4 regions of the Paenibacillus phoenicis genome follow, and region 1 is predicted to be linked to each of the others. Evidence: riboswitches for the same ligand, from Rfam matches in the RefSeq annotation. Region 1 holds a riboswitch; each other region holds the start of a gene.

Evidence for each region. Region 1 has a riboswitch for cyclic di-AMP ahead of U9M73_RS01585 (KamA family radical SAM protein). Riboswitches for the same ligand answer to the same signal wherever they lie in the genome.
Region 2: linked by a shared signal. The riboswitch ahead of U9M73_RS18405 (C40 family peptidase) and the one ahead of U9M73_RS01585 (KamA family radical SAM protein) in region 1 are both predicted to bind cyclic di-AMP.
Region 3: linked by a shared signal. The riboswitch ahead of U9M73_RS19625 (APC family permease) and the one ahead of U9M73_RS01585 (KamA family radical SAM protein) in region 1 are both predicted to bind cyclic di-AMP.
Region 4: linked by a shared signal. The riboswitch ahead of U9M73_RS06350 (3D domain-containing protein) and the one ahead of U9M73_RS01585 (KamA family radical SAM protein) in region 1 are both predicted to bind cyclic di-AMP.

What each region holds. Positions count from the first base shown of each region.
Region 1 is NZ_JAYERP010000001.1:358,055-363,844, reverse strand. It holds gene U9M73_RS01590 (methyl-accepting chemotaxis protein) at 1-662, shown strand, start outside; gene U9M73_RS01585 (KamA family radical SAM protein) at 727-1,896, opposite strand; cyclic di-AMP (ydaO/yuaA leader) riboswitch at 2,058-2,200, opposite strand; gene U9M73_RS01580 (cobyric acid synthase) at 2,224-3,807, opposite strand; gene U9M73_RS01575 (hypothetical protein) at 3,863-4,072, opposite strand; gene cobS (adenosylcobinamide-GDP ribazoletransferase) at 4,246-5,106, opposite strand; gene cobU (bifunctional adenosylcobinamide kinase/adenosylcobinamide-phosphate guanylyltransferase) at 5,103-5,693, opposite strand; gene cobT (nicotinate-nucleotide--dimethylbenzimidazole phosphoribosyltransferase) at 5,693-5,790, opposite strand, start outside.
Region 2 is NZ_JAYERP010000001.1:3,875,620-3,881,409, forward strand. It holds gene U9M73_RS18390 (c-type cytochrome) at 1-96, opposite strand, end outside; gene U9M73_RS18395 (GNAT family N-acetyltransferase) at 261-758, opposite strand; gene U9M73_RS18400 (C40 family peptidase) at 1,031-1,522, opposite strand; cyclic di-AMP (ydaO/yuaA leader) riboswitch at 1,527-1,723, opposite strand; gene U9M73_RS18405 (C40 family peptidase) at 1,979-2,470, opposite strand; cyclic di-AMP (ydaO/yuaA leader) riboswitch at 2,475-2,611, opposite strand; gene U9M73_RS18410 (hypothetical protein) at 2,833-3,663, opposite strand; gene U9M73_RS18415 (M1 family metallopeptidase) at 3,698-5,698, opposite strand.
Region 3 is NZ_JAYERP010000001.1:4,154,603-4,160,392, forward strand. It holds gene U9M73_RS19615 (OmpL47-type beta-barrel domain-containing protein) at 1-463, shown strand, start outside; gene U9M73_RS19620 (threonine aldolase family protein) at 1,012-2,127, shown strand; cyclic di-AMP (ydaO/yuaA leader) riboswitch at 2,367-2,547, shown strand; gene U9M73_RS19625 (APC family permease) at 2,705-4,522, shown strand; gene U9M73_RS19630 (fructose-specific PTS transporter subunit EIIC) at 4,571-5,790, opposite strand, start outside.
Region 4 is NZ_JAYERP010000001.1:1,349,151-1,354,940, forward strand. It holds gene U9M73_RS06340 (dihydroorotate dehydrogenase electron transfer subunit) at 1-278, opposite strand, end outside; gene U9M73_RS06345 (polysaccharide deacetylase family protein) at 467-1,300, shown strand; gene U9M73_RS06350 (3D domain-containing protein) at 1,394-2,086, opposite strand; cyclic di-AMP (ydaO/yuaA leader) riboswitch at 2,095-2,263, opposite strand; gene U9M73_RS06355 (amino acid ABC transporter ATP-binding protein) at 2,438-3,160, opposite strand; gene U9M73_RS06360 (amino acid ABC transporter permease) at 3,147-3,809, opposite strand; gene U9M73_RS06365 (transporter substrate-binding domain-containing protein) at 3,904-4,755, opposite strand; gene U9M73_RS06370 (alpha-glycosidase) at 5,029-5,790, shown strand, end outside.

The DNA.
Region 1 (5,790 bases):
GGAATACTTTGGCACAAACGGCGGTTACGCAGATGCAGCATGTAGAAGATGCGGCTAATCGGACGCTGGGGCATATCCGCACGCTGAATGATCGCTCGGAGTCAATTTCAAACGTTGTCGTAACCATTACGGAAATTACGAAGCAAATTAATATTCTGGCACTGAATGCGGGGATCGAAGCGGCACGGGCCGGCGAGCACGGCAAAGGGTTTGCTGTCGTCGCCGAAGAAGTCCGTAAGCTGGCTGAGCAGTCCCGCCAGGCGATGGAGGAAATCGGTGAGAACCTGCTCAGTATTCGAGAAGAATCGGAAAACTCCGTCAACGCTATGCAACGGGCCAGCGAGGAAATCGTCTCCGGAACAGAACGGGTGAAGCAAGCTGGTCAGGCGTTTGAACAATTAACTAAGCTGATTCAGAACGTGAACTTGACGATTCAATCGGTCTCAGCATCCACCCAAGAGGTATCCGCCGGTACCGAGGAAGTGACCGCATCGGTGGAGGAATCCGCCAATATTACCGCCAAGTCGCTCGCTAACATGGAGCAAATCAGCAGCTATTCGCAGCAACAACTGAGCGAAATGGAAAATCACGCGCGTACGGTTCGTTCGCTGCATGAGCAGGCGTTGGCGCTGCAGGAGTCGATCGCAAAATTCCGGATCTGACTCTAAAAACAAAACGTACCCTTCACGCTCCCCTGATCGGGGAAGCGGAAGGGTACGTTTTGTTTTATCCCGTAATGGACACTGCGCTTGCAGCGTCTTCCGTTGGCTGATCCGACTGCGTATCCAGCTTCGATTCCGGCTTCTTCCAGTACGCTTCACTGCCTGGCAGATCGTCGAACCAGGTAGCATCATCCGGGCAAGGCAAAATCATAAATTTGCCGTATTCACCGTCCCGGGACTGATGATATTTGAGATAAGCCTGCCCGTTTTCAATGGCCAGGATTTCGATTTTTCCCGAAGAATGGCTCATTGAAAGCCGCACGCGTTTGCCAAGCCCCGATGTACGGGCTTTCGCTTCCTCCACCAGTTGATATGCTCGTTTCAGCGGGATCACGAAATCAGCATTTCCGGCAACGGGACGATTGATAAAGAAATAGTACGGAGTGACGCCGGCCCACGATAAGCGGTCCAGCAATTCGCCAAGCACGGCCGCATCATCATTGATGCCTTTGAGAATCGGCGTTTGATTAACCACGATAGCCCCAGCGTCGTGTAACGCCTGGAACCCTCTTTTGGCTTCAGGGGTAATTTCGCGCGGATGATTGATATGCGCCATGACATAAATCCGTTGGTCTACAGTGGAGAACTCCCTAATCAGATCCAGCAATTCCGGATCTTCATAAATACGCATAGGATTAAAAACAGGAATTTTGGAGCCGAGTCGGATGATTTTTACATGCTCAATGGCTCTTAGCCGTTCGAGAATCGAACGCAGTTTCTTTGTAGCCAAAATCAAGCTGTCACCGCCGGTTAACAGGACGTTGTTGATCTCCGGATGCTGGGCGATATACTCGATGCCAGGCGTGACATCCGCCATCGCTTCCTTCACATCGTTGCGAAACAACCGTTTACGGAAGCAATACCGGCAATAGGAGCCGCAAACCTCGGACACGATCAGCAGCGCGGTCGTGCGGTATTTATGCTGGCAGCCAGGCACCACATAGTTCGCCGCTTCGTCGGAAGCGTCCCAACGCCCGTATTCCTTCAGCTCTCCCGTATTGGGGATCACCAACTTGCGGATCGGGTCCTCTGGATCATTCCAGTCGATCAAATTCAAATAGTAGTCATTCACCCGAAAAACGAATTTGTCCGTAATCGGTTTCAACTCCTGCCGCTCCTGCTCGGACAACTGGCTCACCTTGGCAATATCGGTGATGTACTTCGGACTAGCCATAAATCCTCTCCTCCTTTAATAGTGCGATGCGTAAAGAAGAAGCTCGAAACTTGCAGTGAATGCGAGTACTCCGCCGAATGCTCGGGTCAAAGGTCTTGCAGAACGCAAAAAGACCCCGCTTCAAAGAACAGGGTCATTAATTGATGACTGAAATAATATTAAAATGACCCATCCACTGCAAACGAGGTTAGCTGACGGGCTCGGGAAAGATGGTTCCCTACGTTAATCCTACAACGATTCGCCCCAAAAGATTGGTTCCCCCGCTTTTCGACTTTACCCATCGAAAATTAAGCGTATTTTTATCCTACCCTAACATCACCCGATTTGTCAAAGCTTACCTTGGATCCCGGCGATGTCGTAAATGAGATCCATGCGCAAATGCCTGCGAACCTGCTCCGCTAACCGATCGAAGGCTTCCTCCTTCCGCGAGGAAGAAACAAAGGTGACGCCCAAAGGTTCGAGCCCTTTGCTCGTACGCAGTCCGTCCAGCCAAGCACGTCGCCAGGCATCATTATGGAACACTCCGTGCAGATACGTCCCAAACACCCTGCCATCGGCGCGGGCTGCGCCTTCCGGATGTGTTTGCGTCTCAGCCTGTTCTAACTCCGGGGCTGTCCCTGACCCTTGTACTGGCTCCTCATTGACCCGAAGCATAAATAAGGGACGAGTGTCCCGCAGCTGCTGGGTCGAGCCGGCATGAATCTCATAGCCTGAGATCGGCAGCCGGCGGTTCTTAGAGTGCAGCGATATCGGCTGGTCCTCGCACGTATAGCCGTGCACCCGTACCGTTTTTTTGCCTGAGAGGAAGGTTGTTGCCAAGGGGAGCAGGCCCAATCCTAACGCAGACCTCGGTTCATTGGACTCCACGCCTTCGGGGTCATGCAGTTGTTCTCCCAGCATTTGATATCCGCCGCAGATTCCGACCAGCTGGGTGCGCGTCTCCTCTTCAATCAGGCTGCAAATAGCCTCCGCCAGCCCTTGCCTACGCAAAAATTCCAGATCGCTGATCGTATCCTTGGTCCCCGGTAAAATCACCGCATCGGGATGCCCAAGCTCCGACAGCTTGCTTACATAACGTAGCGACACGTCCGGTTCGGCGGCCAACGGATCAAAATCGGTGAAGTTGGAAATATGCGGGTAACGGATGACTGCGATGTCCAGTTCCTTACTTGGCGCTTGCTCTGGATGGGCAGGATAGGTATCCAGGACAACGGAATCCTCTGCTTCGATATCCAGATCAGGCAGAAAGGGGAGCACTCCTAGTACGGGAATTCCGGTCCGCTGCTCCAGCCAATCCAGCCCGGGCTGCAATAGAGACAAATCGCCGCGGAACTTGTTGATAATGAACCCTTTTACGCGGGCGCGTTCGTGTGGCTCAAGCAGCTCCAGGGTACCAACGAGAAAAGCAAAAACGCCGCCGCGGTCAATATCCCCCACCAAGATCACGGGAGCATCCGCCCATTCAGCCAAGTTCATGTTGACGATATCCCGTTGCTTCAGGTTGATTTCCGCCGGGCTCCCAGCCCCCTCGATCACCACAATGCCATGCTTGTCGCGGAGCCGGCTGAGCGCTTCCATCACCAGCGGCTTGGCTTTAGGCAAAAATTCCTCACGATAATCAGATGCGCTTAAGTGGCGGTAAGGACGCCCATGAACAACGATCTGCGAATGCATGTCCCCAGTTGGCTTGATCAGTACCGGATTCATGTCGGTGGTGGCGGCAATGCCGCAAGCCTCCGCCTGAATGCCTTGGGCCCGTCCAATCTCTTGGCCGTCCGCTGTAACATACGAGTTCAAAGCCATATTTTGCGACTTAAACGGAGCTGGTCTAAGCCCATCCTGCGCAAAAATACGGCACAGCGCCGTCACGATCACGCTCTTGCCCACGTCAGACGCCGTCCCTTGAACCATGAGTACAGCACCTGATGCTGATGCGCTTTTTTCCTGATCCTGATCCAGAAGCTTCTTATGATTTTCGCCCATCGCGTTCCCCTCCTTTCCAAACCGTGCAGCAGTGTAGTATCTTGCCAGGGCCTTTTACACCATTATCCCCTTCGATCAGGTGGTGGTGATGACGCTCGACCTTTCCACCATTATCCCTCTCGATCAGGTGGTGGTGATGACGCTCGACCTTTCCACCATTATCCCTTTCATTCAGCATACGGTGATAATGCACGATTTTGATTCTCCGCTACTTAACAGTCGACCTGTTTCTCTTAGGATTCTCGATTAATCTGTCCAGCTCTAACCTTCTTCTTTTCTCCTTGGTTCTGATTCAAGGGGATAATGATGCAAAAGGCTCGCCGTAGAAGGTCCCCTCCCCCAAGAGCACCTCCGCTCCGCGAGTTATCAATGGGCAAAAATCAGCACTGCAAGCAGCAACAGGACAGCTTCCAACCCTTCGCCCAGCGCCCCGTAGGTATCGCCGGTCAAACCGCCGAGCTTGGCATTGATTCGTCGAGCGGCCCAAGTTCCCGCCGCCCAGGCGATAAAGGGAGACAAGCCGATAAACAGCAGCGATCGCAGCAAAGCCGATTCGTCCATTCCTCCCAGCGACACGAGCAAAGTGAGCAGCAACACTACAACGGATATCGTCACCGCCATGATGGTACTCCCCCAGGCATCCCGTTCGCTGAAGCCGTGGAATTGCGCAGCCAATCCCTCACCTTGCCGGGCCTTGGGCCAGCGGTGCATCGCCCGGGTCATAAACCACCGGCTCCACAGAGGTGCCAGCCATATCGCCAGTCCTGACGTCAGCAGGCCCCCTTGGAAGAGCGAGGTCAGCAGCGAGGCTTTGAGCATCAGCAATAGGACGCAGGCCAGCACGCCCATGGCGCCTACCCGGCTGTCTTTCATGATCTCAAGCATCTTGTCGCGTGACCGGTAGCTCAGCAGTCCGTCGGCCGTGTCCATCCAACCGTCCAAATGCAAACCTCCAGTTAATCCAACCCAAATCAATAAGGAAAGGATGGCTGCCGGGTACGAAGGAAGCAGCCAGTCGGCAAGCAAGCCGCCTGCCCAGACGACAGCGCCGATTGCTGCTCCGACAAGCGGATAATAGGGGATACTGCGCCGCAGCAAGTCCGTTGTAAAATCCAGTTCAGCCCGTACCGGAAAGCGTGACAGAAACTGGAAGGCCGCCAAGATCGGCTGCAGAGCTCCATGCTTACCCGCCCCGGAGGGCGCTTTGTGCTCTGGTCCGTTCGTCATAAGCGATACTCCCTGCTTTTCAACTCGATGGGGATGCCGGCGGTAACCAGAAACACCTGATTCGCGATCGACGCCATCGTTCGGTTCAGCAGCCCGGCCCAATCCCGATATTGCCGGCCAAGCGGATACTCCGGCACGATCCCGCTGCCAACCTCATTTGTAACCATCACCAAAGTGCCGGGAAAAGCCTCGGCCGCAGCGGTCAACCGCTCAATTTCCCGCGTCAAAACGGCGTCCACACCATCGGCCTGTTCCGATGCGCTCAGCAGCACGTTCGACAACCATAACGTCAGGCAGTCGACCAGCACAACCGGACCCGCGGCTTCGGCGGCCGCGCCCTCCTTTGCAACGGGCCGCTTACCTAACTCCTGCAGCAGCTCTGCTAGTTCAAGCGGCGCTTCATGCGTCGTCCAGGTGAACCCGCTTTGCTCCCGCTGGAGCTGGTGCAACCTGATACGGGCCTTCATCTCATCGTCAAACGCTTGCGCCGTTGCAACGTAATCAGCGGATGTTGCCTGTTTCATGACCCAACGTTCAGCGAATGTGCTTTTGCCGCTGCGGGCTCCGCCGGTCACCAGGATCTTCATCACTCGGTCCCCCCACCATTTCCTTCACCGGACGCGACGCCCGCGCTTTCGAACGTCGCCATTTCGGCAATGATCCGGCAAGCCGCATCTACAAGAT
Region 2 (5,790 bases), 3.5 Mb from region 1:
TTGCTCAGCCTCTTCCCGGCTTGGCAAGGTGAACATCAATACTAGGGCTAAAGCGCCTGCGATGACGAACAAACCGCTCATGATCCACTTTTGCATTTCAATCGCCCCTCCTATGTATGCTACCTATCCATTATAACGGAACACGCGGGTTGATCATAGTCTTTGTGTCCAAATTAGGAACAAAAATGATCCGTTTTCATTAAATTGTGTGCCATAAGTCATAGTCTTAATCAAAACAGGACATAAAAAGGGGCGTGCCTTTATTCAGGCAGCCCCTTATGAACCATGCAATAAAACGGTTTGGACACCCCGCCAGGCGTCATCTTCTCGTACAGATCCGTGATGACAAACCCAGCCTTCTGGTAGGCCCGGATCGCCCGGGTGTTCCAGGTCAGCACTTCAAGGTCAATCTGGTTTTCCGGCTTACGGCGCCGGGCTTCCTCCACGATGGTCCTCACAAACTGCTTGCCCAGCCCATGGCCGCATAGCTCGGGCTTCATGCCGATGCCAAGCCGGGTGACTCCTTCCATCGGGAAGTACTGTGCGAAGCCGGCAAGCTCGCCCTTTGCATTCAACACGGAGACATACTGTTCGGCGCGGATCGCCGGGTTCCCAAACTCCACGTCGAGCGCTTTCATTTGCTCCCAAGGCAGCCAGCTGTAGATGTCGTAAGGAGAATCGTAACGCCAGGTGCAAATTTCCGCGCCATGGGCTTCTTCCATCGGCACGATACGAAACGGAGACATCGATTGGTCCATATTGCCCCTCCTTTGTTAAAGGAAAGTCCGTCGTAATTGTTCCATTATCCTCACAATAGCCGGAATTACGCAGCTTGTAAAGGTTTTTGCCCCCCCTTCGGGAAATTGTGAGATTTGCGCGGGATTTTTAGCTTTGTGGCAACCTTTTTCCGGGCTGTTTCGTTATATAGATAAGGGTGCAGATAAAAAAAGACCGCAAGGCGGTTCTAACAGGAACCCGGCCTGCGGCGAGTAAGTGATGATGAACAGGATGAAACCGATAGATCAATGGATTACGATTCCGCAGCGTAGACGGAATAACCGTATTTACTGAGAACTCGCTTCGCGCCAACGTAGCGGTTCTGGTAATAACTATTGCTTAACTTGTCGATCCGGATGCCCTTGGATGAGGACGCGTGAGCGAATTCACCGTTGCCGATGTAAACACCGACATGGGATACTTTGCCCGTCCCCGTCGTCTTGAAGAAGACGAGATCCCCAGCTTGAAGCTCGCTCTTGGGTACCGGTGTGCCTTGCTTATACTGGGCGGCGGACACACGCGCCAGCTTGATGCCCATCTTGCTGAAGACGTACCGGGTAAATCCGGAGCAATCAAATCCCGCTGTCGTGGTGCCTCCGAATTTATAAGGCGTCCCGTACACGGAATCGACGATACTGGATAGCGTCGTTGTCTCGGCTTTTGCGGAGTCGGCAAAGGCGCTACCTGCCCCCAAGGTAAATAGGAGGGCTAAACTCGTTACCGCTGCTGTCAAAGTCTTTCTCAAGATGTCTTACTCCTTCCAAGGCCTACGAGGTTAGCTTATGGATTCGGTTGAAGGTTCCCTATGATTTGCTATAGAGGTAAGTAACCTTGATTGAAATGGTAGTTATTAGTTTGGGAGCTGTTACCTTTATAGCGAAAATCAATTCACCCTATGGTGGGTCCCCCGCTTCCCGGGTGCGTGGGAATTCGGCAGTTTCATTGTAGATTGCACCCAAGATCTTGCACAGAAACAGTTACAACAATAATTACAAAGTTGTTACCATTTACGTTGTTCATTTTACCAAAGGCGTCCAGAGTTGACAAGTTTGTCGAAAAAAAACGCTTCTATTGGCCTGTTTTCGCGAGGCGATTCGTGGGTAATGGTTCCTAAGGGACTGGGGCTAGGGAGAAGGGAAGACAAGGAAAAAACCCGCAGAGACGTTGTTATCAACATCCCCACGGGCTTCGTAGCGAGTTCTTATTGAACATCATCGTGTTCAGCAATTTCACCGGTCACATCTTCATACTTGTCGTTGCTCATGATCCGTTTCGCTCCAACGTAACGCTCGACGTAATACTTCTCGCTTAATTTGCTGATGACTACACCTTTGGAGGAGGAGGCATGAGCAAATTTGCCGTCGCCGACGTAGATGCCGACATGAGAAACGCCTTTACCGGAAGTATTAAAGAAGACCAAATCGCCCTCGATCAATTCGCTCTTGTCAACCGCAGTTCCCATTTTGTATTGGGATGCGGATTGGTGAGGCAGCTTGATGCCGATCTTCGAGAAGACGTACATCGTAAATCCAGAACAGTCGAACCCGTCGGTTGTGGTTCCGCCCGCAACATAGCTGCTTCCGAGCGCGCCGCCGATGACGCTGTCCAGTTTGGAATCGGCGAAAACGCTGCCAGTTCCAATGGTGAAAAGCATGGCAAAACTTACTGCTGCTACCGTCAAACGCTTCTTCAAGAAGTTATGCTCCTTCCAATGCCTACGAGGTTAGCTTAAGGATTCGGTTGAAGGTTCCCTATGATCCCTCTAAAGCGAGATCAATTCACCCAAAGTGGTTCCCCCGTTTCCCTGGTGAAGGGAATTCGGCTTTGTTTTTCACACCTGACATTTCTTATTTGACATCCGGCACCAATCTCCTGCCAAAGATGACAAAAATAATTACAAAACTGTTACTGAAATTGCGTTGCTGTTATTGTAACAAAGTCAGGTATCTTTTGGCAATGCCTAATTCACAAGATTAAGAGGGGAAATAGGACTGAAGGCCTTCGCCAAACGGCGAAGGCCTTGTTGTTACGGGGTTTTTGAGGAGTTAAAAAATTTTAACTTTTTTGTGCCTTTGACTGCCAAAGATGAAATTGAGAGGCGATCTTCCAGACCTTAAACGTGCAGCGGAAGAGGGGATAAGCCTGCTGCAGGATCAGGGCCAGCATCCCCGTCCAAACCCAAGATGCGGTTCCGAACAGAAGGAAGAGGATCAGGCCAAAAGCCCCGAGAATCAACGAGATGGAGATGCCCTGCAAGAGGGTTCGGAAGCAAACCAGCAGGGAATTCCAAACCCCGGCCTTAAACAGGTAGCCGAACTGGACAAATAACAGGCACTGCCGGATGAACCAGCCGTAGATGAACCAGCCAAGAATCAGACCAAGCCCGGTGAGCCAGGTTGCCATCGGGATTTCCATCCCGGTGAGTCCCGGCCAGAGCGACAGCAGCCTCGGTACAATCCAGAAGGCGGGCAGCAAGGTAAGCACGAGCTCCATCGCGTAAAACAGAATCACCGGTTTGCCAAATTCCTTCATCCCTCGGAACAGGGGGAACCCCGGGCTGCGGTGATCGGCCGGTGTGAAGCCGTAGAAGATTCCGGCTTGGATCAACGGAGTCAAGATCATGCGCAGGACGACCATCCCTGCCAGCAGCCAGCAATACAGCCGAACCTCGGGATTGCTCCATAAATTCATTTGTCCCTCAAGCAAGAACAGTAGTTTCGACAGCGCAGTGGGCGGCGGGTCAGGATATCGTTGCAGCAGCGCCATTACCGCGGTATCGACCAACCGGTACAAGAACAATCCCCACAGCAGCTGGTACAGAAACAAGATGATGACCGAGGGAAATTGGCTTTTCAGGGCAGTCCACCCCAAACGAACGAAACTCATTTCTTTCCCTCCTTATAGAAGTATGGACCTAGGTTTACCACAGAAGTCCCCCAAGGATCGCTTCAAGCAGCTTGGTGACGCTCATATTGGAGCGGGACAGCGTGGTTTCAGGGACTTCCGCTTTCAGATAGTTGTTGATGTGAAGGTTCTCCACCGTTAAGGTGTAATCCGGATCGATCTGAACCCATGCCAGCGGTGCTTTATATTGCATCTTGATCTCGAGGCGAGTATCTTCCCCGTTCCATTGCTTGCGTACGGTGTGACCATCGGTGAAGGTAAACAGCAGCGGAACCTTCGGGTGGGTTGCCCCTTTGCGGGTAAAGACTACGTTCGACTCGTAAATCCGGCCGCCTTCTTGGCTGATCGGAGTGATCTGAATTTTTTCCACTGCAAAATCCGCCATTTTCCCGTCATAGACGTATTGCTGAAAATACTCTTTCCAGCTGCGGCTGGTCACTTGCTCAACCACCCGTTGGAAGTCGGCGGTCGTTGGGTGCTTAAACCGGTACTTCTGGCTGTACGTGCTCAGAATCCGCTTCATCGTCTTGCTGCCGACCTGCCGCTCGATGTCAAGCAGGATTAACTTGCCTCGGTAGTACGCATTCTTGGCATAACCGTCCCCGGAGCCGTATTTCCAGGCGTTCTGGGTCAAGGAAGCCGGCGAGGTAATCATGGCGGACTGGATCGGCAAATTCGGGGTGATTCCGAACTCCTGCTCCATGAGCTTATCCTCTGCATAAGAGGCAAAAGCTTCATCCAGCCAAGCTTCCTCGAATTCATTGTTGGCGATCATCCCGTAGAAGAACTGATGGGCGATTTCATGGATGACCGTGCGCTCCAGATCGTCGTATCCGGGGGAATCGCTGACGGCTCCAAACGCGGTGACCAAGGTTGGATATTCCATACCTCCCGCACCGTTTGCGTTCGCCGGTGGAACCACAACGGACAGCGTGGAATACGGGTATCGTCCATACCACTTACTGTAGTTCGCCAGAGCTACCTTGGCGGCATAGAAGTAACGTTCCTTCAGATCCTTATGTGCAGGATCGAGATACAGCTTGATCCGCACGCCGGGAACTTCGGCGGAGGAGAACGGCTCTTCTACATAGATGAAGTTCGGCGAAGCCGCCCAAGCGAAATCGTGGACGTCGTCGGCGTAGAATTGCAAGGTTTTCCGTCCGTCCTTCAAGACCGCCTTTTTGGTCTGAAAACCGGTGGCTGCCACGGTGTACGTTTCGGGCACGTTGATCCTTACGCTATAAATCCCAAAGTCGGAGTAAAATTCCGAGTTTCCGTGATACTGATGGAGGTTCCAGCCTTCGGACGTCCGCCCCCGGGTACCCACCGGCTCGTACACGCTAATCTTAGGAAACCATTGCCCTGCCATGACGAAATCGTCGGCCACGCCCATGCGGGCAAAAATCTTCGGCAGCTTGACGGTAAATTTCATCCGCAGCGTCAGGCTTTCGCCGCCCTGGACCGGCACGGGCAGCCGCACCTTGGCTAAAGTTTTATCCTTCGTATTGCCGTCGTCAGGCTGAACGTACTGAATCCGATGCAGCAAGGAGATGCCGTCGGTCGTTTTCAGCTCGGTGATCTCCATGGATCCCCAGCCGTCTTTGGGCATGACGTCGTTCCGCAGTTTTCCGCCCGATTCCTTCATAAAAGTCGTATCCTCGGAAGCAAACGCGTTAGGATATAAGTGCAAGTACACCTCGTTGATCGTTTTCTTGCCGGGATGGGTCCAAGTCAGCGTCTCCGAGCCGGTTAACGTACCTTCCTGCTCGTTCAGCGTGACGTCGATGTGGTATTCGGCGACCCGATTGCTGAGCACTTCGGCGGTCGGTTGCTGAATGGTTTCAGTTTGCGGCGGTGCAGGGGTTTGTCCGGTTTTTTGGACCGCTTTAGGCCCCGCCTTGGCCGGTACGAACGAAGCCAGCGAATCCCCACCTCCCCGCAGGGTCACCCAGGCGGCTCCGAGGGTGAGGCACAAGGCAAGGATGGAAATGCCGTAGACAATAGTACGTCGGGTCATACAATGGATACCTCCCGTTGACAAGCATCTACAGCATGTATATGTTTGCATTTGGAAGATTATTAGTTAAAATTGAGAGGTAGTTAAAAAGC
Region 3 (5,790 bases), 3.8 Mb from region 1:
GAACTCTTATTACATTAGCCCGGTGACTATCGGTTTGAATGCAGTTGACGAGCACTCCGCGATTGACTATTCGGAGTACAGTCTTGATGGAGGACAGACATGGAATCGCTATGTTCAACCCTTTCCGATAAATGATCAAGATAAGACAATCATTTATTATCGTTCTAGAGATATTGACGGTAATATTGAAAAAACGCAGAAATACAAGGTTAATATAGATTTGCTTCCGCCTTCAGCTCCTGAATTCGCAATAAGTCCGGAACTTTGGAGCAATTCTAGTTTTGTAGTAACTATTTTTGATGGGGTTGATGATCAAAGTGGTACATGGAAATCACAGTATCGGATTGAAGGTTCGGAAACCTGGCTGGACTATACAGTGTCAGTTACGGTTAGCGGTAGTAGCTTCAAGAAAATCTATGTTAGAACGGTTGATTTAAAAAGACTATACTGTATGGACTGTTAGAGCGGTTGATGAGGAGGGGAACTTTTCGGATCAAAGTATCCCGGCTTCATTGTAAATGAATTACATTAGTTGAAATTGAAATAGTTAATCAGAAAATTGTGTAGTAAAACTGGGTTGTATTCATATCATTTTGAAGAACGCTTGTATTTACAGGCGTTCTTTCTTTTATAAAAATGGTAAAAAAGTATTCAGTTAGTCATCGATTCTAGTTAGGGAGAGTGATACTGTAAATGGAGGATTCGACTTCTATTGGAGTGCTAATGAAGATAGATAAAAACCGTGCCTTGCTCACTGTTAGGTTCTCTTCAGTAGCTAGACAAAATTAGGCTTCCACAGAGGATTCTTCTTGGTCTATCGAGTTCGCTCTGGAGATCAAGGAGAGCGCATTGTTTTCGCTCGAAATGATTCACTAAGTGGAAAACTTCAAAGTGGAGTAAGTAGTAACAAATCCACTCGTTACTGATAATCGATTCCTGCTTCAAATGGCGCTATAATAAGCATGATCATACAAACTAGACAGACAGCATGGGAGAGGAGCGGCGAGGAGCATGTATGGAAATGATGGGGTACTGGATAGGCGGACACTGAAGGCGGCCTTTGACCGGACGGTTTATCAAGTGGTGGGCCACGGAAAACGGAATGTAGAGGTGCTGAAGCAGGCTTTTGCCGAGATCAGCGGCGGGGTAGACAGCGACATGTACGGTACAGGACAAGCGCTGGAAGCCTTCGAAAGGAAAATGGCTGCGGTGCTCGGCAAGGAGTCGGCTGTATTTTTTCCGAGCGGCACGATGGCGCAGCAAATTGCTTTACGGATTTGGTGCGACCGTAAGGGATCGAAACGTGTGGCCTATCATCCTTTATGCCATTTGGAAATTCATGAGGAAGACGGATTAAAGGAACTGCACGGGCTGGAGCCGATTCTCCTGGCGGATAAGGATCGGCTGATTGAGATGGAGGACGTTCGGCAACTGCCGGAGGATGTCTCGTGCCTGCTGCTGGAGCTGCCGCAGCGCGAAATCGGCGGTCAGCTGCCGCCGTTCGCGGAGCTTGAAGCCATTTCCGCCTACTGCCAGGAGCGGGGCATTAAGCTACATCTGGACGGAGCCCGACTGTTCGAAGTGTTGCCTTACTACGAAAAAACCGCCGCAGAGGTTTGCGCCCTGTTCGACAGCGTCTATATCTCGTTCTACAAAGGCATCGGCGGAATCGCCGGAGCCATATTGGCAGGGGATCCGGAGCTGACGAAGGAATCTAAGGTGTGGAAAAGACGCCATGGCGGGGATCTCATCAGCTTGTATCCTTATTTTCTGAGTGCGGATTACTACTATGAGCAGCGCATAGGAAAGATGGGGATGTATTATCGGCAAGCGCAGGAGCTCTCCAGTCTGTTTAATCAATGTCATCGGATGAAGACCGTCCCGGCGATCCCGGTGTCGAACATGTTCCATGTTCATTCGGACGTTCCCAAGGATCGATTGGAGCCCGTGCTGATTGAGGTATATCGGGAAACCGGGGTTGGCTTAACCTCTTTCGTCAAGGAGAAGGCAGATGGGGGAAGTACCTTTGAAATCAGTATCGGAGATCGCTATAGCGAGGTGCCGGAAGATCGGCTGCAGCTGGCGTTCGAGCTGCTGGATAAGAAGTTGAGAGGACTCTCGTTTTAAACCTGTATCGGTTTGAGATCAGAACACCGTAGGAAGCGACTGGATGTCGCTCCTTACGGTGTTTTTTGCATGTATGCTTCGATAATTCAAGCCTGCCCTCAAAAATGAATGCAAGAGGATGATGTATGCGCTTCCTCGAACAAGGTCGATCCCATTTTCCGACCCATTCGCCTTTTCCTCATCTTTACACTTCTTGAGGCGGGGAGTATGATTCATCCGTAGCAATTTGATATGGCGAAAATACCTGATCGCTGAGTTCTTTCTTTATTTCAGAAAGAAACGGGGGAACCAATGAAACGCGTCCAAAAGGGCGGGTTTCCGGGGTGAATCGCTTGATTTGGCCAACTTGGCCAAACTGCGTAGGGCTGCTTTCGTGCCCGAATCCGTCAGCTAACTCCGTAAGCGTCCGAAAGAGGGAATTGTCGCAGTGATCTGCTTGAACTTTTTAAAGCGGCTGCGGGAAGGTCCAACTTTCCTGCGGCCTTTTTGTGTTGTTCGCTGCAGGAATGGGAAGCCTAAAGGACTACGAGCGGATCAGGATTGAAGGCTATTTTGAGAATGAAAAGAGGATTTCATCATGGTAAGCAAACTGAAGCGGGTACTGATCGGCAGACCGATGAAAAGTACCGAAATTGAAGGAGAAAAGCTAAGCAAACTTAAGGCATTGGCCGTATTGTCGTCGGACGCGTTGTCCTCCGTGGCATACGGTACGGAGCAGATTTTGATCGTCCTGATGGCGGCGGGATTTTCCGCGCTCTGGTATTCGATCCCGATCTCGTTTGCGGTACTTGGGCTTCTGTTGATTCTGATTCTGTCGTACCGCCAGACGATTTTCTCCTATCCGACCGGGGGCGGGGCCTATATCGTGGCGATGGATAACCTGGGGCGGTCAACCGGACTGCTGGCCGGCGGCTCGCTGCTTGTTGATTATATACTGACGGTAGCTGTAAGTTCGTCAGCCGGTACAGATGCCATAACATCCGCATTCCCTATGCTGCATGATCAGCGGGTGCTGATCGCCCTCCTGATGATTACTATACTGACCATCATGAACCTGCGTGGGGTCACGGAATCGGCTTCAATGCTGGCGGTTCCGGTATATCTATTTGTGGCCTCCATCTTCGTCCTGATTGTGTCGGGACTCTACAAGTATTGGACTGGCGGGATTCATGCCAGCGCACCGGAGTTCGGGACGGCCGTATCCAACGTCAGCTTGTTCCTGCTGCTCAAGGCGTTCAGTTCGGGGTGCTCGGCCTTAACCGGGGTTGAGGCGGTGTCCAACGCCATTCCGAACTTCAAGCCGCCGGCGGAGCGGAATGCCGCAACCACGCTGGTGATGATGGGTGTCATTCTCTGCACCATGTTTATCGGTATTAGTGCGCTGGCCTATTGGTACGGAATTGCTCCGGATCCGAAGGCCACCGTAATATCTCAAATCGCTGAATCGACCTTTGGGCGCGGGATCTTGTACTACTTGATCCAGGGCATTACAGCGTTAATCCTGTTTCTGGCAGCCAATACGGCTTATTCGGCCTTCCCGCTGCTGGCGTTTATGCTCGCCAAAGATAAATACATGCCGCATGCGTTTATGGTGCGCGGTGACCGGCTTGGCTTTTCAAACGGAATTATCTTCCTGGGCGTAGCCTCGGCGCTGCTGGTTCTTGGATTCCACGGCGACACGGAAAGCCTGATTCCGCTCTATGCGGTTGGGGTATTTATTCCGTTCACCTTGTCCCAGCTGGGGATGATGGTGCGCTGGATCAAGCGCAAGCCGCAAGGTTGGGTGTTCCGGTTTACGATTAACACGATTGGCATGCTGACGACGCTGGGCATTACGCTCATCTTCATTATCACGAAGTTTTCACATGTCTGGTTCGTATTCATCTTCTTGCCGCTCGTGATGTTTATTTTCTACCAGATCCATCGACATTATATCAATATCGCCGACCAGCTTCGGATTGACATCGATAAAGACAAACCTTGCATAAAGGGCAGCACGATCGTCGTGCCGGTGGCGGGCGTTACCCGTGTCGTGATGAACTCGTTAAGCTACGCCAAATCGCTGACGGATAACGTTGTTGCGGTGTATGTCGGATTTGATGATGAGGACATCGAACGGATGGAGAAGAAGTGGGAGGAATGGAATCCGGGGGTTCGGCTCATTACGCTGCGCTCCAGCTTCCGCAGCATTATCCGGCCGCTGATGAAGTTCATTGATACCGTGGAATGGAAAACGGCGGAGACCGATCACATTACCGTCCTGATTCCTCAGTTTATTCCTCGGCACTGGTGGCAGAATATTTTGCATAATCAGTCGAGCTTGTTGCTTAGAGCTTATTTGTTTAACAAGAAAGATATCGTCATTGCGACTGTACCTTATCATTTGCAAAAATAAGCAAATTCCCCCGAAGCCGTCGCAACGGCTCGGGGGACCTTAGTTTAATTATTGAATTTGATCCAGCAGCTGATAAGCTTCCTGTTTGGTTTTCACCTGCAGCAGCTGTTCGCGGAATGCGTCATCCATCAGCTTGCGGGACAGCATTTGCAGAATTTTTAAATGCTCATTGCCTTTGTTTTCGGCAGGGACAGCGATCATAAAGATCAACTTAGCGGGCGTTCCGTCCGCGCTGCTCCAATCCACGCCTTCCGGCTTGATCCCGAATACGACTCTTGGCTTCAGCACCGCCACCGACTTCCCGTGCGGTACGGCGACGTTCATGCCGATGCCGGTAGAGCTTTCTTGCTCGCGCTTCAGAATCGCCTGCTTGAACTCAGCAGAGGAGGTCAGCACACCTTCAGCGTTCAGCTTTGCAATCATTTCGTCGATGATCCCGTCCCGTGTTGACGCGGACAGGGAAGGCTCAATCAGATCCAAACTGATGATATCCGTCAGCTTGCGAACTGTGCTTTGAGCTTCGGCAGCCGGCACGCTTACCGGGCGGACGTTCTCCGCACGTGGCGTTTCCATGGCTGGAGCCGCCTCGTCCGCAGCGCTCGCTTCGGCGAGCTGAGGCTCGACCTGTTCTTTCTTCAGCAATTTGATCATTAAGGCCGTAACGATGGAACCCGCGATGACGGCCACGAAGAACATGAGGACATTGTCAACGGCGCCAAGTACGGCAACGATTGGACCGCCGTGAGCTACGCGGTCGCCGACGCCGCCCAGCATGGCGATGACGGAACCTGTCATCGAGCCGACCATGATGCTGGGAATAACGCGCAGTGGGTCTTGCGATGCGAACGGAATCGCACCTTCGGTGATCCCGAACAAGCCCATCGTAAAGGCGGCTTTGCCGGATTCCCGTTCGGCATTATGGAACTTGCGTTTGAACAAGAACGTTGCCAGGCCCAGACCGATCGGCGGAATACAGATCGCAACGGCGATCGGACCCATGATTTGATAGTTCCCCTCCGCGATCATCGCGGAGCCGAACATGAACGCTACCTTGTTAACCGGACCACCCATGTCGAAGGAGATCATGGCGCCCAGAATCAAGGCCAGCAGAATCGAGCTGGCTCCTTGCATGCTGGCAAGCCAGTTGGTCAGCCATTCAAACACTTGGGCGATCGGGCCGCCAAGCAGGTAAATGAAGGCGAGACCTACGATCAGCGAAGAGAGAACCGGGATGATGATGATTGGCATGATTGGATTGATCGCTTTCG
Region 4 (5,790 bases), 990 kb from region 1:
TCCAGCGGCGGAAACCCGTTACCAAACGGCCCGTCCAAGGTCAATCGGTCGCCTTGCTTCAGTTCAGATAACCGGGTCGTACCTACCCCCGCAACCCGGATCAAGAAATCCAGCCGATCCTCTTCGAGATCAAAGATACTGATCGGTCGGGACAGTAACGGATAGCGTTCTCCTGCACGCAACATGTAGAATTGCCCCATTTTTCCCGTAAATCGCCCTTGTACGGACAGTTTGAACACCCCTGGTGATATTTCCTCGTTAGCCACTACGATTGCCATATGTTCACCCCACCCCATTTGATTACACTTCATCAAAGGATGCAATTTTTTAGCGGGATCGTCTGTGACATCTCTCACAGCGAATCATGAGAGGAAATCAGCGCAATTTTTCACAATCCATCATGATCTGAAAAAGTTAGGGGATACTAGAGAACATGTACAGTTTTGGGTTGAAGGGGGACTTCAAATTGCTTATTCAGCTTAAGAATGCTCTGGTCTGCTGCATGACCGCTTCTCTGATCATGGTGGGCGGGACGGAATTTTATCCCGTCAAAGCCGCCGCACTGGATCTCGAAAACAGAGGGCCAGAATCTCAGGGGGACCAGGCGGACAAGAAGGCGGCACTCGTGCCCGCAGGTGCCAAGCCGGCAGATCTTGGTGAGCTGCGGCGCAAATATTCAGAAACCTTCATCTTCCGGGGGCCGGAGGTGAAGCAGATTGCACTGACCTTCGATGATGGTCCGGATCCGCGGTTTACGCCGCAAATTTTGGACGTGCTTCACCGGAAAGGGGTCAAAGCCACCTTCTTTGTTGTTGGTGCACGGGCTAAGAAGTTTCCCGGCCTGTTACGGCGGATGCATCACGAAGGCCATCTCATCGGCAATCACTCCTTTAATCATCCGAACTTCCGCAACCGCTCCATTAAGCAGTTCCAGAGCGAGATTTTACGCACGGAGAAAATTATCCAGAACGTCGTTGGATACCGTCCCCAGCTGATTCGGCCGCCTTATGGAGAAATCAAGGAAGAACAGGTTCAATGGGCGAAAAAGAACGGCTACACCCTCGTCAATTGGAATGTGGATTCACAGGATTGGAAAGGGATCGACAAGAACAAAGTGATCTCCAACGTGATGCGCACGGCGGGGCCCGGCTCGATCATCCTTCAGCACTCAGGCGGCGGCGTTGGCTCCGACTTAACCGGCACCATCCAGGCTTTGCCGAAGATCATCGACGCCTTGCAGGCACAGGGGTATCAATTCGTTGATCTTTCCGAGCTGCTGCATACGACCAAATACCGCTGATGTATTGGGAATCATCTGAAAATCAGGCACTTCGCCAGCAAGCACAAAAAGTCGGCCAGGATACATTCTGACCGACTTTTTTAAACAAGGTGTTTAATTTAATACGTAAAGCGTCACATCTTGGAAACCAAACGATTTCGCATTTGCTGCGCTGCCGGGAATAAAGATATCAATCCGGTTACCCTTGATTGCGCCCCCCTGATCGGTGGCCGTAGCTACAAAAGCCTGATCCGGCAGACCGTCATGGTTGTGGCCGGTCACCAGCACCTTTGTGCCCATCGGAATGACATTCGGATCAACAGCGATGGTACCAAGCTTCAGCGGGTTGCCGAAGTAGTCAACCGCGCCCCATTTTCCATTCTCACTAGCTGATGCCGAATACGCCGATGCTTTCACATTGATCGTTTTCGAGTAAGTAAAGGTTTTCCCCCATGCTTCAACCACGTTCCCGGTAGACATGACCTTGAGCTTGGAAGCGGAAGCAGTTGTCGTAGCTGCGCTCTCCTTCTTCGCCGGAGCAGCGGAAGCAACTCCCGTCGTTTGGGTTTGAACTCCCGGAATGGTGATTTTTAAACCAGCGTAAATATTTTTCGGATTGATGGATGGGTTGGCAGCCATGAGCTTATTCATATCTACGCCATATTTTTTGGCAAGAAGATAAAAAGTATCTCCTTCCACGGCTTTATGTACCGCGTCTGCATGGACGGAAGTCGTCTGCATCGGAATCGTAAGGCTTGCGGCGATCAGCGCCGTTGCTGCAATTTTAGACCAAATACGAGTATTCAAATGAATTGCCCTCCTTTTTACTGCGCCTGCGGAGTTAGTTGTCGGATTCGGGAAAAAGGATCATTCCCGGCGCATCGCTTCGATACGCTTCACCCCAAGAAAACAGTCAGCTAGGCAGCCCCTGTTTTCATCTTTCGTCCCCCGCACCTCAAGTTCAGGTTTCGGCCTACTTAATATATCACAATTTTGTAACCAATAGGTCAGGTAAATCCCACCAAACGGCGGAATTGCTTGATTGGACTGGTTACATTTTTGTGTTCAAAGGTAAAAAGAGTGTAAATTTAGATCGTACGTTCGATCCATCGGAGGACAAAAAACCGCCCGAATGGAAGCTCGGACGGTCCTTAAGATTTATAATACTTTGCTTAAAAAATCCTGCGTACGCTGATGCTTCGGCGCCCCAAACACCTCTTGCGGCGTACCTTGCTCCAGAATGACACCTTGATCCATAAACAGGATGCGGTCGCCAACCTCACGGGCAAATCCCATCTCATGCGTAACGATAACCATCGTCATTCCCCGTTCAGCCAGGTTCTTCATAACGTCAAGCACCTCTCCGACCATTTCCGGGTCCAGGGCCGACGTCGGTTCATCAAACAGCATCACATGCGGCTCCATAGCCAATGCGCGGGCAATCGCAATCCGCTGCTTCTGTCCGCCGGAGAGCTGCGCCGGATAGGCGTCCCGCTTATCCTCCAGTCCAACCGTGCGAAGCAGGTCCATGGCGATCGCTTCCGCTTTGCCTTTATCGAGCTTCTTCACGCGAATCGGCGCGAGCGTAATGTTGTCGATCACGGTCTTGTGCGGGAATAGATTAAAGTGCTGGAACACCATCCCCATTTTCTCGCGGGTTTTATTGATGTCATGTCCCTTGGCGGTGATCGAAGCGCCTTCAAAGGTGATCTCCCCTTCGGTCGGAACCTCTAACAGGTTCAGGCAGCGGAGAAACGTACTTTTCCCCGACCCGCTAGGACCGATGACGACGACAACTTCGCCTTTGGAGATTTCCAGATCGATCCCGCGCAAAATATGGAGTTGGCCGAATTTTTTATGCAAACCTTTAACGGTGATCACTGGTCTTCAACTTCCTTTCGAACACGCCCAAAATCCGAGACAGCGTGAATGTCAGAATAAAGTACATAATGGCGATGATCAAATAAGGCGTCATCCCATCGTACGTAATCGTCACGACGGACTGTGCTTGATAAATCAGCTCGGCCGTACCGATGATCGATACGATCGACGATTCTTTAATGATCGTAATAAACTCGTTGCCAATCGCGGGAAGCACCGATTTGATCGCCTGCGGAATGATGATATGGCGCATAGCCATCCCTTTGGTCATCCCCAAGGAACGGGCCGCTTCCCCTTGTCCCCGATCGACACCTTGAATGCCGGCACGGAAAATTTCCGCCAAATAAGCCGAACTGTTAATGGACAATGTAATCGCACCTGACTGAATCGGGGTGAAATTAATATCAAACATAAATGCGAACCCGTAGTGAATAATCAACAGCTGTACCATCATTGGGGTGCCACGCAGAAATTCAACCCACACATGCCCCAGAAACCGTAGGATCCCCCATGGCGACATGCGCAATAGTGCGATCAACAAACCAAGAAAGAAGCCGCATATCACGCTGATCGCTGCCAAGAGTAGGGTATACTGAACACCGGCCAAGAAGTAACTGCGGTATTCCATAAACATTGAAATTAAGTCCATAACGCCTTCCTTCCTCCTCCTTTACCTTAAACCCTTAAGCAAAAAAACAGAAAATAGCGAAAGCTTCGCTATTTTCTGTGGATGGATATCGTGATTATTTTTCGGCCAGTTCGCTAGCTTCGGCAACGAATTGATCGATGCTGCCTGCGCTAATCAAGCGATCGAGCGTCTTATTCACTTGATCCAACAGCTCTTGGTTGCCTTTCTTAATGCCAATCACGTAGCCTTCATCCTCAGTTACCGGCTTGGCATCGGTGATGACCAGGCCTTTAACGTTCTTAACGAACGATTCTGCGACAGGACCTTCCAAAATAGCAGCATCTACACGGTTGGAGTTCAACTGCATAATGATGTCATTAATTTTAGCCAGCGAGGTTAGTTTGGCATTCGGAATTTCCTTCGCCATTTCTTCTTGAATGGAACCTTGTTGAACGCCGATTTTCGCGCCCTCCAGCGATTCCATTGTGCTGAACTTGTCTTTGTCCGCTTCACGAGTCACCACAGCTTGCTCCGCTTTGTAGTAAATTTGCGACATGTCGATTTGTTCAGCACGTTCTGGAGTTGGGCTGAGTCCAGAAATGACGAGATCCACACGTCCGCTCGACAGCTCGTTCAGCAACGTATCGAATTTCAAGTCTTTAATCTCCAGCTCAGCGCCCAGATCCTTAGCGATTTCCTTAGCGATTTCTACGTCGAAACCAACGATTTCGTCTTCGCCTTTGTCGTTCTTAATGTGGAATTCATACGGCGGGAAGTCCGCGCTCATCCCTACGATCAGTTTCTTAGCCGGTTCGGTTTGGTCTCCGCCCGCTTGAGTCTCATTTTGGTTCGCGGCTTGGCCGGCGTTGTTTGCCGCGTTGCCGCTGTTATTTTTTTCCTGACCACAAGCGGCCAGCACCATGGTTACCATCAAGACCGCTATGAATAACATGCCCCATTTTTTCATGCTTTTCTCTCCTATTCTGCTTTACTTATTACACTCGATGATGATTACTGGGCTAATTATAAATCAGAATGCATATATATGCAAAACAATTTTCATGATATACAAAAGTTTTCACAGATCTGCCCTATTGAACCTCGCAAATCCCTATTTATCATACTTTGGTCAATTCAATCCTGAATTATGTTTCACATTGGGTTCATGCTCCTTGCTGCCTTGGGGAATAATGAACATCATCACCATCCCTAGCGAATTTACGAGAGGAGGCGCCAATCCGTGCTGCTTGAAGCGCTCTACCATGTGCCCCGGGATAAATGGGCGTATGCCTATGATTCAACCACGATCCATCTTCGCATCCGGACCAAACGGGATGATGTGGAACAGGTTGTTGCGATGACCGGGGACAAATACGATTGGACGGGAACCTACCAGGAGCTGCCGATGGAAAAAACGGCCCATGACCGCATGTTCGACTATTGGGAGGTCGCTGTGCGTCCCAAGTTCAAGCGCCTTTCCTATGCCTTTAAGCTTACGGCGGGAACGGAAACGGTTTACCTGCTGGACACGGGGATTCAATCGGAGTCCCCTCAACCGCCGGGGGAATGCTTTGAATTCCCGTATATCCATGAAAACGAAGTAGTCCGGGTGCCGGAATGGGCGAAGCAAGCGGTCTTTTATCAGATTATGCCGGAGCGGTTCGCCAATGGAGACCCTTCCAATGACCCCAAGCCGGTCGAAGCCTGGGGAGGCAAGCCGACCCGTGAAAATTACTTCGGCGGCGATTTGCAGGGAATCATTGACCACCTGGACGATTTGACGGACCTGGGTATCACGGCGATTTATCTCACGCCTCTATTTTTGGCTCCGTCCAACCATAAATACGACACCGTCGATTATAAGCAGGTTGACCCTCACTTTGGGAACAACGACTTGCTGCGGGAGTTGGTTGAGCATTGTCATAACCGAGGGATCCGGGTGGTGTTGGACGCGGTCTTTAATCATTGCGGGGAGCATTTCCCTCCGTTCCAGGACGTCCTC